DNA from 4 places in the Blautia sp. HA8986 genome. Region 1 is predicted to be linked to each of the others. Evidence: riboswitches for the same ligand, from Rfam matches in the RefSeq annotation. Region 1 holds a riboswitch; each other region holds the start of a gene.
The links. Region 1 has a riboswitch for cyclic di-GMP ahead of AC04Q4_RS05665 (transporter substrate-binding domain-containing protein). Riboswitches for the same ligand answer to the same signal wherever they lie in the genome.
Positions count from the first base shown of each region.

Region 1 (3,203 bases):
GGTCATGACAGAGCTGATGGACTGCATGATAATGGATGGAATACCTACTGCATAAATATGACCGATAATCTGCGGCTCCGGGCGGAAGCCATGGAAACTGAGACGGACCTCATGATTAAATTTATGGTTGCAAAGCCCGGCAACGATACAGGCGATACACTGACCAATCACAGTAGCAACAGCAGCACCTGTTACGCCCATTTTCGGAGCACCAAGAAGACCAAAGATCAGGATCGGGTCAAGGATGATGTTGGTGATGGCACCGCATAACTGGGAGGTCATGCTGAAAATGGTTTTTCCGGTGGATGTAAGCAGTCGTTCAAAGAAGAACTGACCAAAAAGGCCAAAGGAAAAGATCATAACTGTGCTTAAGTATTCGATTCCGAATTTCATGATCTCAGGATCGGAACTGTGTAGCTGGCTGGCATAAAAAGGTTTTACTACAGTAAGTCCAAGAACCAGGAATACCAGATAGCTTAATGCGTAAAGAAAAGCTGCATTGCTGGCTGTGCGGTTGGCTTTGTCAAAATTCTTTTCCCCAAGTGATTTGGAAAGCAGCGCGTTCATACCAACTCCGGTTCCGGCACCTACCGCAATAAGAAGTGTCTGCAGCGGGAAAGCCATGGAAACTGCAGTCAGTGCATTCTCGGACAGCATGGCTACAAAGACGCTGTCCACAATGTTGTATAAAGCCTGCACCAGCATGGAGATCATCATAGGCAGGGACATGTTCAGCACAAGCTTCCCTACGGGCATTGTGCCCATCTTGTTTTCTGCTATGGGAGCAGATGTACTTTTTTGATTCATACTTCCTCCGGTTTAGTGTTTGATAAATATTGGCTAAATAGTGCAGCGGACAAAGAATATCCGCTGCACTGTCTAATTGGATATATTAGCATGAAAATGGACAGCTTTCAATAGTGAAATAAGGTGTCCTGTGAAACAGGCATTTTTTCTTTCTGGAAATCAACTGCTGCAGAACGGTTCTGTGATGAAAAATAAGAGGCATTTTTAAGCATTAAAATGGTAATGTTTTTCTTGTGTACAGTGGAACATGAGAGTATAATAACATTACATTAATGCTTTGGAATAAGTGTAAAAGCTATAATAGGAAAATCAGCAAAGCAGACGAAAGTCTGTGACGCAAAGCTACAGGGCCTGTAAAATGGTCGCCAGTTGCATGAAATGGTGTGCGCTGTCTGTGGGACAGCGTTTTTTTTGACGATGTCATTTCATAAACATAACCATAATGATTTTAGCAGGAATTTAAGTTTGAAAAAATAGCAGGAGATAGAAGGAAAATGAAAGGAAAAAGAGTGATCGCAGGCATTCTGCTTGCGGGAATTTTAGCGGTCATCCTGACAGGGTGTAAAAATACAGACAGCAGTAAAAAAGAAACCGAAAAGCCGGTCATAACGCTTGGAAGCGACAGTTATCCGCCATACAATTACCTGAATGAGGATGGTGTACCGACAGGTATAGATGTAGAACTGGCTACAGAAGCCTTCAAAAGAATGGGCTATCAGGTGAATGTTGTCCAGATTGACTGGGAAGAGAAAAAAGAACTGGTGGAGAGCAGAGAGATTGATTGTATCATGGGCTGCTTTTCCATGGAAGGACGCCTTGATGATTACCGTTGGGCAGGTCCATACATAGCAAGCCGTCAGGTGGTAGCAGTAAACGAGAACAGCGATATTTATAAGCTGAGCGACCTGGAGGGAAAGAATCTTGCAGTCCAGTCTACAACCAAACCGGAAGGCATCTTTCTGAACCGTACGGATGAAAGAATCCCAAAGCTTGGAAATCTGATCAGTCTTGGTCACAGGGAACTGATCTATACTTTTCTGGGGAAAGGGTATGTGGATGCAGTTGCCGCACATGAGGAATCAATTGTCCAGTATATGAAAGATTATGATGCAAGCTTCCGTATCCTGGGAGAACCTCTGATGATCACCGGGATAGGAGTTGCTTTTGCAAAAAATGATGACAGAGGAATCTGTGAGCAGTTGGAACAGACTCTGGAAGAAATGCGTCAGGATGGTACATCCCTGAAAATTATTGGAAAATATCTGGATGATCCGGAGAAATATCTGGAGGTGGATGATCTTGGATATTAAGAGAAAGACAAAAGAAAAACGAATCCAGCTGGTTGGCGGTCTGATTGGAATTTGTGTGGCTGTAGTTTCTCTGTTTTATTTTTTTTATGCGGAAAAAGCGGAAGCAGAGAAAAGGATGGTAGAGATTGTAAACTATGTCAAAGTGCAGTGCTCAACCTATACCCATTATATTGAGTCTTCGGAATCAAAAAGTCTCCTCCGTGCCATTGAAAGTGCCAGACAGATGAGTACAAATATTAATATGGAAACAGAAAACGGAGGTCAGTTAAGCCGAAATTTTCTGAAAGAAAATATTCAGACTCTCTGGGTGGATGGTATCCTTGTGCTGAATACAGAAGGAAAGACGGAATGTGAATACAGCATGGATGAATCTCTGAGCGATGAGATTACAGAGTATCTGCAAAAAGACATTATCATGGATTTTGCAGGATATGAAGAAAGAACTTATTCAGAACGGTTTACCAGGGGAGACGGGTCTCGTATTGACATTGCAGCCTGTGCCAGAAAAGATGCACCGGGTATCGTTGCAGTTTATTATTATACACCACCGGAATTTATCAGAAATTATACACTGACGATACAGGGTCTTTTAAATGGCTATAGTGTCCAGAAAGATGGAACGATTATTGTTGCCGACAATGGGATAGTTGTTGCCAGCAATGATGATAGCCTGTTGGGACAGAATACAGCCGACAACGAAGTTGTTCAGGCAATGAAAAAGCATACAGATAGTCAGCACATTTATCATTTGAAGAATGAAGGAACCGGATGTTATGGAATTATGCTGAAGCAGCGTGATTACTATATTTATGCGTATCTTCAGGATACGGAAGTATTCCATAATCTTCCATTAAGTGTGACAGGTGTCATTTTTCTTTATTTCCTGATATTCAGTATATTCCTGTTCTGGGGATACAAAACTAATCAGGCACATCAGAAACAGGAGCTGGAAAAAGAGGAAAAATATAAAGATGAGCTTCTGATAGCAGCAAAAAAGGCAGAGGCAGCCAATCGGGCGAAGACAGAATTTCTTCAAAGGATGAGTCATGATATCCGTACACCGATCAATGGAATCTGCGGCATGGT
Region 1 covers NZ_JBWLUQ010000001.1:1,230,661-1,233,863, reverse strand. The annotation lists gene AC04Q4_RS05670 (MATE family efflux transporter) at 1-807, opposite strand, end outside; cyclic di-GMP riboswitch class I at 1,109-1,184, shown strand; gene AC04Q4_RS05665 (transporter substrate-binding domain-containing protein) at 1,302-2,117, shown strand; gene AC04Q4_RS05660 (ATP-binding protein) at 2,101-3,203, shown strand, end outside.

Region 2 (3,203 bases), 380 kb from region 1:
GTGGAAAAAGCAGGAGAAATAGATGAAGAGATATGCTATGATAGAATCATAACCTGACGTGATGAAGGGGGAAAGCAAATGGATGTAGCTACTATGGTTGCAATCAATAATCTGAACATGATCAATATGATGACTATGCTGCAGGAAGCAAACAATATCGTGATCATGAATGAAAATGGAAAGGAATGGAAAGATATGGACGGATCATTATTAGAGCAGTATATGGGAAGAGAATGTGTGGTAAGCCTGTTTAACGAGGTCGGCGCGATCAAAGGAAAGCTGATGGCAGCAGATGCCCAGTGGGTGCAAGTAGATACTGTAAAGAAAGGAACACAGCTGATCAACCGGAATATGATCCGTAATATTACGTTTGATAAATGTGGAGGTGGATGGAGATGAATTTCTCTATTACAAACTGCCGAAGATTACCATTGTGCTCATAAAAAGAACCACAGCAGACAGGAAGGGATCGTTAATATAATGTGAGATAAAGAATGGTATGCAAAACGTGATCCAAAAACAGACGAACTTATGAAAATCGCAAAGATATATGTGACTGTATATTATGCGGAAAAAGGTGAACAGAAGCTGCATCATTTTAAGAAGTCAATGGATATTGGAAATGGACATGGCGGTATTGTGAGTCAGTTGAAGCATGATAATGAAATGAAGCTTACAGATGAGTGTTGGATCAATTACCAGAAAGGCAAAGGAAATGAAGAGTTCCAAAAGTATATGGAAGATTTGACAGACATGCAGAATCATGTGCTTCCGTATCTGCAGAGCTTTTGTAACCTGGAAGAAAAAGGTGTGAAGGAGAGAAGAGAACTGCAGATAGCAGAAAGAAATGAAGGAAGAGCAGATGAGTGGGGAACAAGCACCGAAGCGAATGCTGTGGTTAAGGATGTGGGAAAAGAAGATAGAAAACTGACACAGCAGAAGCAGGCGGTAGCTGGAAAAGATAAGACGGAGAGAGGGACTGATCGGGGTGTAAGGACGGTGTAGAATAAGCATAACGAGTCGGAGGTCACAAGCGAAAATGACTTTTGCGGAAACGAAAGTATCTTTATATTTTTTATCCGTATACTTCCTATAATGGGAATGAATACTTGCAAAATTGATTGCTAATATTTTTTCATTATTACAGGTACAATAAGAACATGTAATAGCGGAAATGAGGTATAGTTACTTGCAGGTAGAGAAGTATATTGCGGATAAAATAACATCTTTATGTGAAAAGCGTGATATCAGTAAATACAGATTATCGCAACTGTCTGGAATTTCCCAGTCGTCACTGGGAAGGATCATGGCGCAGAAAAACCTGCCGTCGCTGATCACACTTGAAAAAATATGTGCAGCTTTGGGCGTGACATTATCGCAGTTTTTTCAGGAAGGTAATTCAGAGAATCTGACAGAAGAGCAGGAAGAAGTTTTAAGGATATGGAACGATCTGAATACAAATGAGCAGGAAACAGTGATGTCAATGCTGCGTGGACTTCGGAAGTAGGAGAACGGTTCGATGTATATATCGGCTGTTCTTTTTTTTGTTTTTGAACGTTAAAACGGTAATTTTTTTCTTGTGCATAGTAGAACGTTAAAGTATAATAAAATTAGTTTTTTTTGGCATAAGTTTAAAAGCTATATCTATAATAAGGAAATCGGCAAACCAGATGAAAGTCTGGGACGCAAAGCTACAGGGCCTGTAAAATGGCAGCCAGTTGCATAAAATGAGGTGCACTGTCTGTCTGACGGTGCTTTTTTACGGTGTTATTTCATAGGCGTAACAATAATGATTTTATCAGGAAAGAATGAGGAAAATAAAAGTATGAAAAAGGCAAAACGTTGTCTGATTGCAGTGGTGTCAGGTGTACTTGTAGCATCTGCTGTCTTGTCTGGATGTGGACAGTCAAAGAAAGAAGTATCTAAAAATGATGATCATCTTACCGTTTATCTGTGGGAAAATCGTTTGATGAAAAATATTGCACCCTATATCCATGAACAGTTTCCTGATCAGGATATTGAATTTATTATTGGTAACAATGATACCGATTTATACAGTTATTTTAAAGAACATGATGAATTACCGGATATCATAACAGTACGTCGATTCTCTGGAACAGATGCACAGGACTTACAGCCTTATCTTATGGATTTTGCTTCTTATGATGTTGTTTCCAAGTATTATTCTTATGCGGTGCAATATTATAAGAATGAGGAGGATGAAATCCAGTGGCTGCCAATCTGTGGTATTCCGCAGACGATCATTGCCAACAAAACACTGTTTGATCAGTATGGCGTAAAGATTCCAGAAAATTATGAGGAATATGTACAGGCCTGTCAGCAGTTTTATGATAATGGCATAAAACCGTATTCCATGGATCTTGGTGAAGACTGGTCTAATAATGAGATCATCCAGGCGGCGGCAATCGGTGAGTTCACAAGCCTGGATGGTATTGAATGGCGAAACGGTGCAGAGACTGCATCGGATGAAGTAAAGTTTGATGATGCATTATGGAAACGTATTTTTTCAGAAACCAGCCAGTTTCTGAAAGACTCGCACTTTGGTAAAGAAGATATCAATATTGACGTCGATACAGGAATCCAGATGTTTGTCGAGGGAAAATCAGCAATGTTTCATGGACATCCGACGGTTATGCAGCAGCTGCAGAAACAGATGGATGCGGAGCTGACCCGTATTCCTTATTTTTCACAGACATCGGATGAATCCTATGTGTACATGACTCCGTCCTTAAACATTGCATTTAACAAAAACCTGGAAAAAGACCGGGAGAAACTGGATACTGCACTGGATGTGCTGGATTGTATGATTTCAGAAGAGGGGCAAAAACTGATTGCGGATGGAAGCGGTGTTATTTCATTGAATACAGATGTTCCAACCATGATGCAGGATGTGCCTGGACTGGAAGAGGAAATTAACAATAATGCTGTTTATATCCGATATTCCGCTCAAAAATCATTTGATGCAAGTCTTGAGGCTGTTCACGGATTACTGTCAGGGGAAATGGATGAAACACAGGCTTATGATACTTTGCGCAGTGTAATGAATCGTAAAGATCCAGAAGAAAAAGCAACGGTGAATTTTGAAAATGAATATTCCATTTCACTGAACGATAGAAATGGCCGTGATGCAGCATCTTCCATTTTAACTACGATCAGAGAAGAAAATGATGCACAGCTGGCTC
Region 2 covers NZ_JBWLUQ010000001.1:1,606,919-1,610,121, reverse strand. The annotation lists gene AC04Q4_RS07525 (hypothetical protein) at 79-399, shown strand; gene AC04Q4_RS07520 (hypothetical protein) at 532-1,005, shown strand; gene AC04Q4_RS07515 (helix-turn-helix domain-containing protein) at 1,175-1,507, shown strand; cyclic di-GMP riboswitch class I at 1,651-1,726, shown strand; gene AC04Q4_RS07510 (extracellular solute-binding protein) at 1,826-3,203, shown strand, end outside.
Region 2: linked by a shared signal. The riboswitch ahead of AC04Q4_RS07510 (extracellular solute-binding protein) and the one ahead of AC04Q4_RS05665 (transporter substrate-binding domain-containing protein) in region 1 are both predicted to bind cyclic di-GMP.

Region 3 (3,203 bases), 150 kb from region 1:
GGAGTTCCCGGATTTTGTACAGTATATTAAAGAAGTCTGCCAGGAATTCCGTGTGCTTTATGACAATATCCGGGGAACAACACCTTACTGCGTGAAACGTGTGGCAGTCCTGAACTGCTGGGGAAAAATGCGCTCCTGGGGTAACCATATGGTACATCATGCAATCTATTACAAGCAGAATTATTCGTATTTCGGAATTATCGAGGCCTTAAGCGGTGCACCATTTGATGTTTCTTTTATCAGTTTTGACGATATCCGTGAGAACAAAGATATTTTAAAAGATTTCGATGTGATCATCAATGTGGGAGACGCGGACACTGCACAGTCCGGCGGAGCGAACTGGGCTGATCCTGAGATCCTTACAGCTGTGAGAAAATTTGTTTATAATGGCGGCGGTTTCATTGGTGTAGGGGAACCGGCTGCTCATCAGTGGCAGGGAAAATTCTTCCAGCTGGATGATATTTTAGGTGTGGAGGAAGAACGAGGATTTAATCTCAACACAGATAAGTATAACTGGGAAGAGCATAAGAACCATTTTATCCTGGAAGATACAGACGGAACTGTAGATTTTGGCGAAGGAAAAAAGAATATTTTTGCACTGCCTGAGACAGAAATCCTGATCCAGAAAGACCAGGAGGTGCAGATGGCAGTAAAAACATTTGGAAAAGGACGCGGCGTTTATATCAGCGGACTTCCTTACAGCTTCTGCAACAGCCGTGTCCTTTACAGGGCGGTGCTCTGGTCTGCGGCGGCAGAGGAGGAACTTCACTGCTGGTTTTCTTCCAATTACAATGTGGAAGTGCACGCTTATGTAGAAAATGGTAAATACTGTGTGGTAAACAACACTTATGAGCCACAGGATACTGTTGTTTACACAGGCGATGGAAGCAGCTTTGACCTTCATCTGGAGGCCAATGAGATCCGTTGGTATCAGATTTAAAAAAGCAGCTCAGATAAATCAGGAAGAGCTGTTGACAGTGCCTGTAAGTAAGGGTATAATAGTACAGATCTAAGAAAAGAATATATGGGCAAAGCAGTTGAAAAGCTGTGACGCAAAGCTATAGGGCCTTTAAAATGGCAGCCAGTTGCAGGGATTAGAAACAGGGAACGGTATAGTTGCATGTCTATATCCTGACCCTGTTTTTTTTAGTGTGTAAAAATACGTGAGAGTATATGCCCGTGCGTCATGGATCAAACTCGGGAAAACTGCTGCAGTTGGGAATACGGAGTGAATGATTGATGAATACGGAGTTGTTTAAAGGAGAAAAATTATATTCGTCTGGTGATTTTAAGCTTTGCAGGGAGTCATATGCTGCCATAAGTATTGCCCTTGAAGATAATCAGGCGGTAGGCATTATAGCCGGTTATTATGACGAGGATCTTACCATAGCATATGTGAGTGAATTTTTTCTGCATAATCTGGGATACGGTTATGAAGAATTTATGGAAGTGGTTTCGGGATCACTGAAAAATGTATTCTGTGGTGAGAATGATGATTTTATTCGGAATGAGCGTTTGGTGAAGATTCATGGTTCAGAGGATGTAAAGATGCTGAATAAAGAAGGAGCACCTGTGAAAATACGTGCCTATAAAACAGATTCCTTTGACAATGAGGGAACACCGCTCTGGATTTTGTCTGCTCATATTGATGAGATGCAGGAAAACATGCAGCTGGTCAACCAGGTCATAAGCTCAGGCTTCTGGTCTGTGAAATGTGATCAGCATGGAAAACCCACAGATGTTTTTTTTAGTTATGAATTTCGAAAAATGCTGGGATACCACAATATACTGGATTTTCCCGACAGCCTGGAAACCTGGCAAGCAGGAGTCCATCCCGGTGATATTGAAATGGTTGACAGGGCTTTTTATGATGCTTTTCGGGATTGTACAGACGAGACAAAATATGATGTGGAATACCGGATGCGTCTGGCAGACGGCAGTTATCAGTGGTTCAGGGACAAGGGCGAAGTCAGCCGCTGTGCGGATGGAACCGCTTTTCATATGGTGGGAATTTTTGTAAATATTGATAAAGAGAAAAAAGCAGCGCAGTACACTAGGAGAGCAGATGCTTTTCACCGCGCATACACGAAAGCCAACCTCTGTGAATATTATGTGGATCTTAAAGAAAACAGTTTTGATTCCATGAAAATGGAGGGAGAGCTGGCAGGAATGTTCGAGAAAAACATCACATGGGATGAGATGATCGGTCGTTTCACGGATACTTATGTGGTTTGGGAAGACCGTGAAATGATGAAACAATTTTATGATCGGGCTTATATTGCCAGGAAGCTGGAAGAGGGAAGCGAAGAAATCAATCTGGAGTGCAGGATCCTGATGAACGGAAATATGCGCTGGATACGAAATGTGATCATCCGGGACTCTGCCGGGGATACGCCCCGTTATGCGTTGGGTTTTGTAAGTGATGTCACAGAAGTAAAAAGAAAAGAAGAAAATCTTAAGGAAATAACCAACCAGAACAGGATCATGAATCAGCTGATTAAAGGTACGGTGAAGCTTGTTGACTGTTATGTAGCATGTGATCTGGAACGGGATATTTATCATTTTTACAGTCAGAATATGAATGACTCTGCATGTAAACCGGAGGGAAAATATTGCGAATTTGTAGAGTATATGGCATCCAGATTTAAGACCGTTTCCGGTAATCTTACCCTGAAGCAGGCTTTTTCAGTGGAAAATATACGGAAAATGCTGAAAGGGCCGGATGATATTTACCGTTTTGAATATTGTACCAGGGATGAGAAACAGTTTAAATCTATTGCAATCTCTCCACTTACATGGAAAGAGGGAAAGGCAGAGGAAGTACTGCTCATGGCTCAGGATACTACAGAAGAGAAGCTTGTGGAGATCTAGTCCCGCAGTTACGTGGCCGAATCGTGAAGATTCTGTGAAATCAGCTGCCACCATTGACAGAAGAAAAAGACAATAATATAATTAAACCTATCGCAAAAGTAGGATATAAAAGCTGTTACAGTAGAAGATATGATCTATTGTAACAGTTTTTTGTCTGGAAAATTTTATGAGAAAGGACGTAAAACAGTGAAACATACGGTTGTTTATATTGACGGCATGACCTGCATCAACTGTCAGACCAGGATCTGGAAGGCGCTGAGATCCACACCTGGGATTACAGATATCACAGTCAGTTATGAACAGTCACAGGCAGAATTTTCCTATGATCCGAA
Region 3 covers NZ_JBWLUQ010000001.1:1,378,420-1,381,622, reverse strand. The annotation lists gene gnpA (1,3-beta-galactosyl-N-acetylhexosamine phosphorylase) at 1-940, shown strand, start outside; cyclic di-GMP riboswitch class I at 1,018-1,093, shown strand; gene AC04Q4_RS06470 (PAS domain-containing protein) at 1,240-2,871, shown strand; gene AC04Q4_RS06465 (urease accessory protein UreH domain-containing protein) at 3,058-3,203, shown strand, end outside.
Region 3: linked by a shared signal. The riboswitch ahead of AC04Q4_RS06470 (PAS domain-containing protein) and the one ahead of AC04Q4_RS05665 (transporter substrate-binding domain-containing protein) in region 1 are both predicted to bind cyclic di-GMP.

Region 4 (3,203 bases), 1.3 Mb from region 1:
ACCACGCATGATCACATTGCGTACCCAGCGTTCTTTTCCGTTCAGTATGATACGGCATTCCAAACTCAGCTCCGTCTCCAGACCCTTTAATTTTTCTGCGATATAAGAACGATTATAGAAATCTGTTACTGCCTTTTTGTTCTCATCTATAACATAATATTCTACAAAATGACTGATAAGTTCATCCCAGGTATGGCTTTTTTCAAATGCAGTCATCAAAGAAGCTTCCACCTTAAAGGTATCAAAAGAATTTTTTTCCAGATTTACATAATATTCGCATAAATTCGACTTTGTAAAAGCACGGTGAAGGGCAGCTAACTTCTGTTCCTGTATAATTCTTTTTTTCTCTGTATCGATATTAACAAAAATTCCCGCAATCCTGTTGGCCGTACCATCCACGCGGCGTATCACTTCTGCTGATGCACGAAACCACTGATATCTGTTATCCTTCATTCTGAGACGGTATTCTACATTATATTTTATCTGATTGGTCCTATCTGCAATCGCTGAATAAAGCTGATTCATCACCCTTTCTTTATCCTGCGGGTGCAAAAGCTCTGACCAGGAATCAAGTTTATTCGGAAAATCCAGAATATCTTGATAGCCCAGCATTCTTCGAAAAGCATGACTCCAGCTTACATCAACGATTTTGCCGTTTTCGTCACAATCAAAATACCAGTGTCCGGAACAGATTGCTCCGTTTATCAGGGTCAGATTCTCATATTCCCAGTTAACCTGTACAGACATCGCCCAGATTTCCTGACCATTCTTATCTGTTGTATTCTCCTTATAAAGATACACATTGATCGGAGATCCGTCTGCTGTAAGAATCCGCCCTTCTCCTCTCCCTTTGATAAAGGGGAAACGTTCTTCATCCAGAAAGCTGACATTTTCACCGTAAAAAAGATTCTTAAGGGAACCTTTTGTCTGCTTCATAAAAGACTCATATGTATAACCAATATTATATAACAACAGTTCACTTACTGACAAAATAGTCAGCTCTGAATCAAAATAGCCCGTGATCGTGCCTACTCCACCATTATTTACTATTGTTTTCTGAAGTGCCTCAAATACATTATCTCCAAGTGCTGTCATGTTTGAAGAATATATTTTATCTTCATAGTTCCTTATACAACTCATTTCTTAGAAATTCTCCCCCATCTTATGCTATTGCTATCCTGATCCATTCTGCTTTTCATTAATTCCAGCCACGAAAAAAAGGCACCTGTCAGATAAGTCTGCAGGTGCCCTTGCTATGTTTTTTCTAAATCATCACATATTTATATAGCATAAAAAATGCTGGCATTTCTCTTTATCACATCTTTATTCATATAAAAACAGTGGCAACCGGCTGACATGGTCAATTTCTCTGACTTTAGTCCCATTTGGCTTTGCGTCACGGCTTTTCAACCGTTTTGCTCTTTATTATTTTATTTTCTTTGATAAGAATAATACCATAAGTTTACCACGTCAATATATCCCTTTAAATTTTATTAAAATTCCAAGTATTTCTTCTCTCATCGTCCGGTAAGTCTCCGTTGATCTATACAGTTCTGATAGCTGCAGCCACATGATCAGTCAAAATCTCTGGTAATGTTCGTAAGCCACTTATTTCTGAAATAGTGGATGAATACCACAGGCATTTTTTCGAACTCATCCAGAGTCATTATAAAATATACCCAGACAGGCGGCAGTTTTAAAACATATGCTGCAAGGAAAGTAAGAGGAACTGCAACAAGCCACATAAATATGGAATCCACGATCATTCCAAACCTGGAATCACCACCGCCTCTGAAACAGCCGCATATAAGACAGGTATTGATACCCTCTCCCACAAGACGCCAGGTGGTCATAACTATAAAAATGCCAAGATAATAAATGGCTGTCTCTGTCAGTTTATCCCGGTAGAAATCAAGTATCATAGGACGGACTGCCAAAATAATGGCACATCCGATCAGACTTACAATAATTGTTATTATCAGCATACGTTTCCCATATTCTCTTGCTGTATCCTTATGGTCTTTACCAAGCTCCTGGCTGATAATAATGGTAGTAGCGTTGGCAAAGCCGCGACAGGCGATAGCACCAATATTTACCACCATAACAGCAACGGCATTTGCGGCAACCATATCATCACCAATGTGGCCAAGAATCGCTGCAAATGCTGAGCTGGCAAAGCTCCAGACAACATCATTTATTACAGCCGGAGAGGCAATTTTCATAAAGTCCCGAAACAGAATACCAGATTTTGCAAAGAAATATTTTATCCGGAATCTGACATCGGAGCTGTTTAATGAATAGATGAGACAAATCAATACCTCTGCGATTCTGGCAATAACAGTACCAAGAGCAACACCTGTAACGCCAAGCTTTGGAAGTCCAAACAATCCAAAGATAAAGGAGGCATTACAAAGCACATTGACACAAAGAGATACAATGTATGTAACAGAAGGTATCATTATTTTTCCGACACTTCGAAGAGCACTCATAAAAACCTGAGAGAATCCCATAAACATAAAGGAAAATGAGATTACCTTCAAATATTCACTGCCGGCAGCAATAGTATCCGGACTGTTTGTGAAAATCTTCATAATCGTAGTCGGCATGGAAAAGGAGATAACGAAAAATACAAGAGAAACGATCAGCGAGATTCTCTCTGCCAGGCCGAGAATCTTTTCTACTGTCTTTTTATCCCCCTTTCCCCAGTACTGGGCACATAAAACCGAGGTACCTGTGGCCATGCCGTAATATAAACAGAAAAGAATAAATGTATACTGGTTGGCAAGGGACGAAGCCGACATGGCAGTCTGGCTTACATATCCCAGCATTACGGTATCAGCAACATTTACCAGTGTTCCGATCAGATTTTGAATCATGATCGGAAATGCTAATTTTGATGCATATTTCAAGAAATCTTTTTTATTTAACATACAACAGTTCTTCCTTAGTTCTTAGAATTTATAATCCTGTGGCATATCTGACAAAATGCCTGACTGACTCATCTTTCGCAGGCAATCCGTCCATATCGAAGTCCTCAAAATACAGCTCCATCCTGTCATTGAGTGGAAGGAAATTCTCATCTGTCCAGGACCGGTTTTGCAGCACTACTCAGGTCCTCAGTGAATTCCTATAAGCTATTTACTTATAGAGAACAGTATATCATATACCTTACAAAACCGCGAGGTTTTTTCAGTATTCTCCCT
Region 4 covers NZ_JBWLUQ010000001.1:2,503,733-2,506,935, forward strand. The annotation lists gene AC04Q4_RS11595 (response regulator) at 1-1,131, opposite strand, end outside; cyclic di-GMP riboswitch class I at 1,340-1,430, opposite strand; gene AC04Q4_RS11600 (MATE family efflux transporter) at 1,575-2,930, opposite strand.
Region 4: linked by a shared signal. The riboswitch ahead of AC04Q4_RS11595 (response regulator) and the one ahead of AC04Q4_RS05665 (transporter substrate-binding domain-containing protein) in region 1 are both predicted to bind cyclic di-GMP.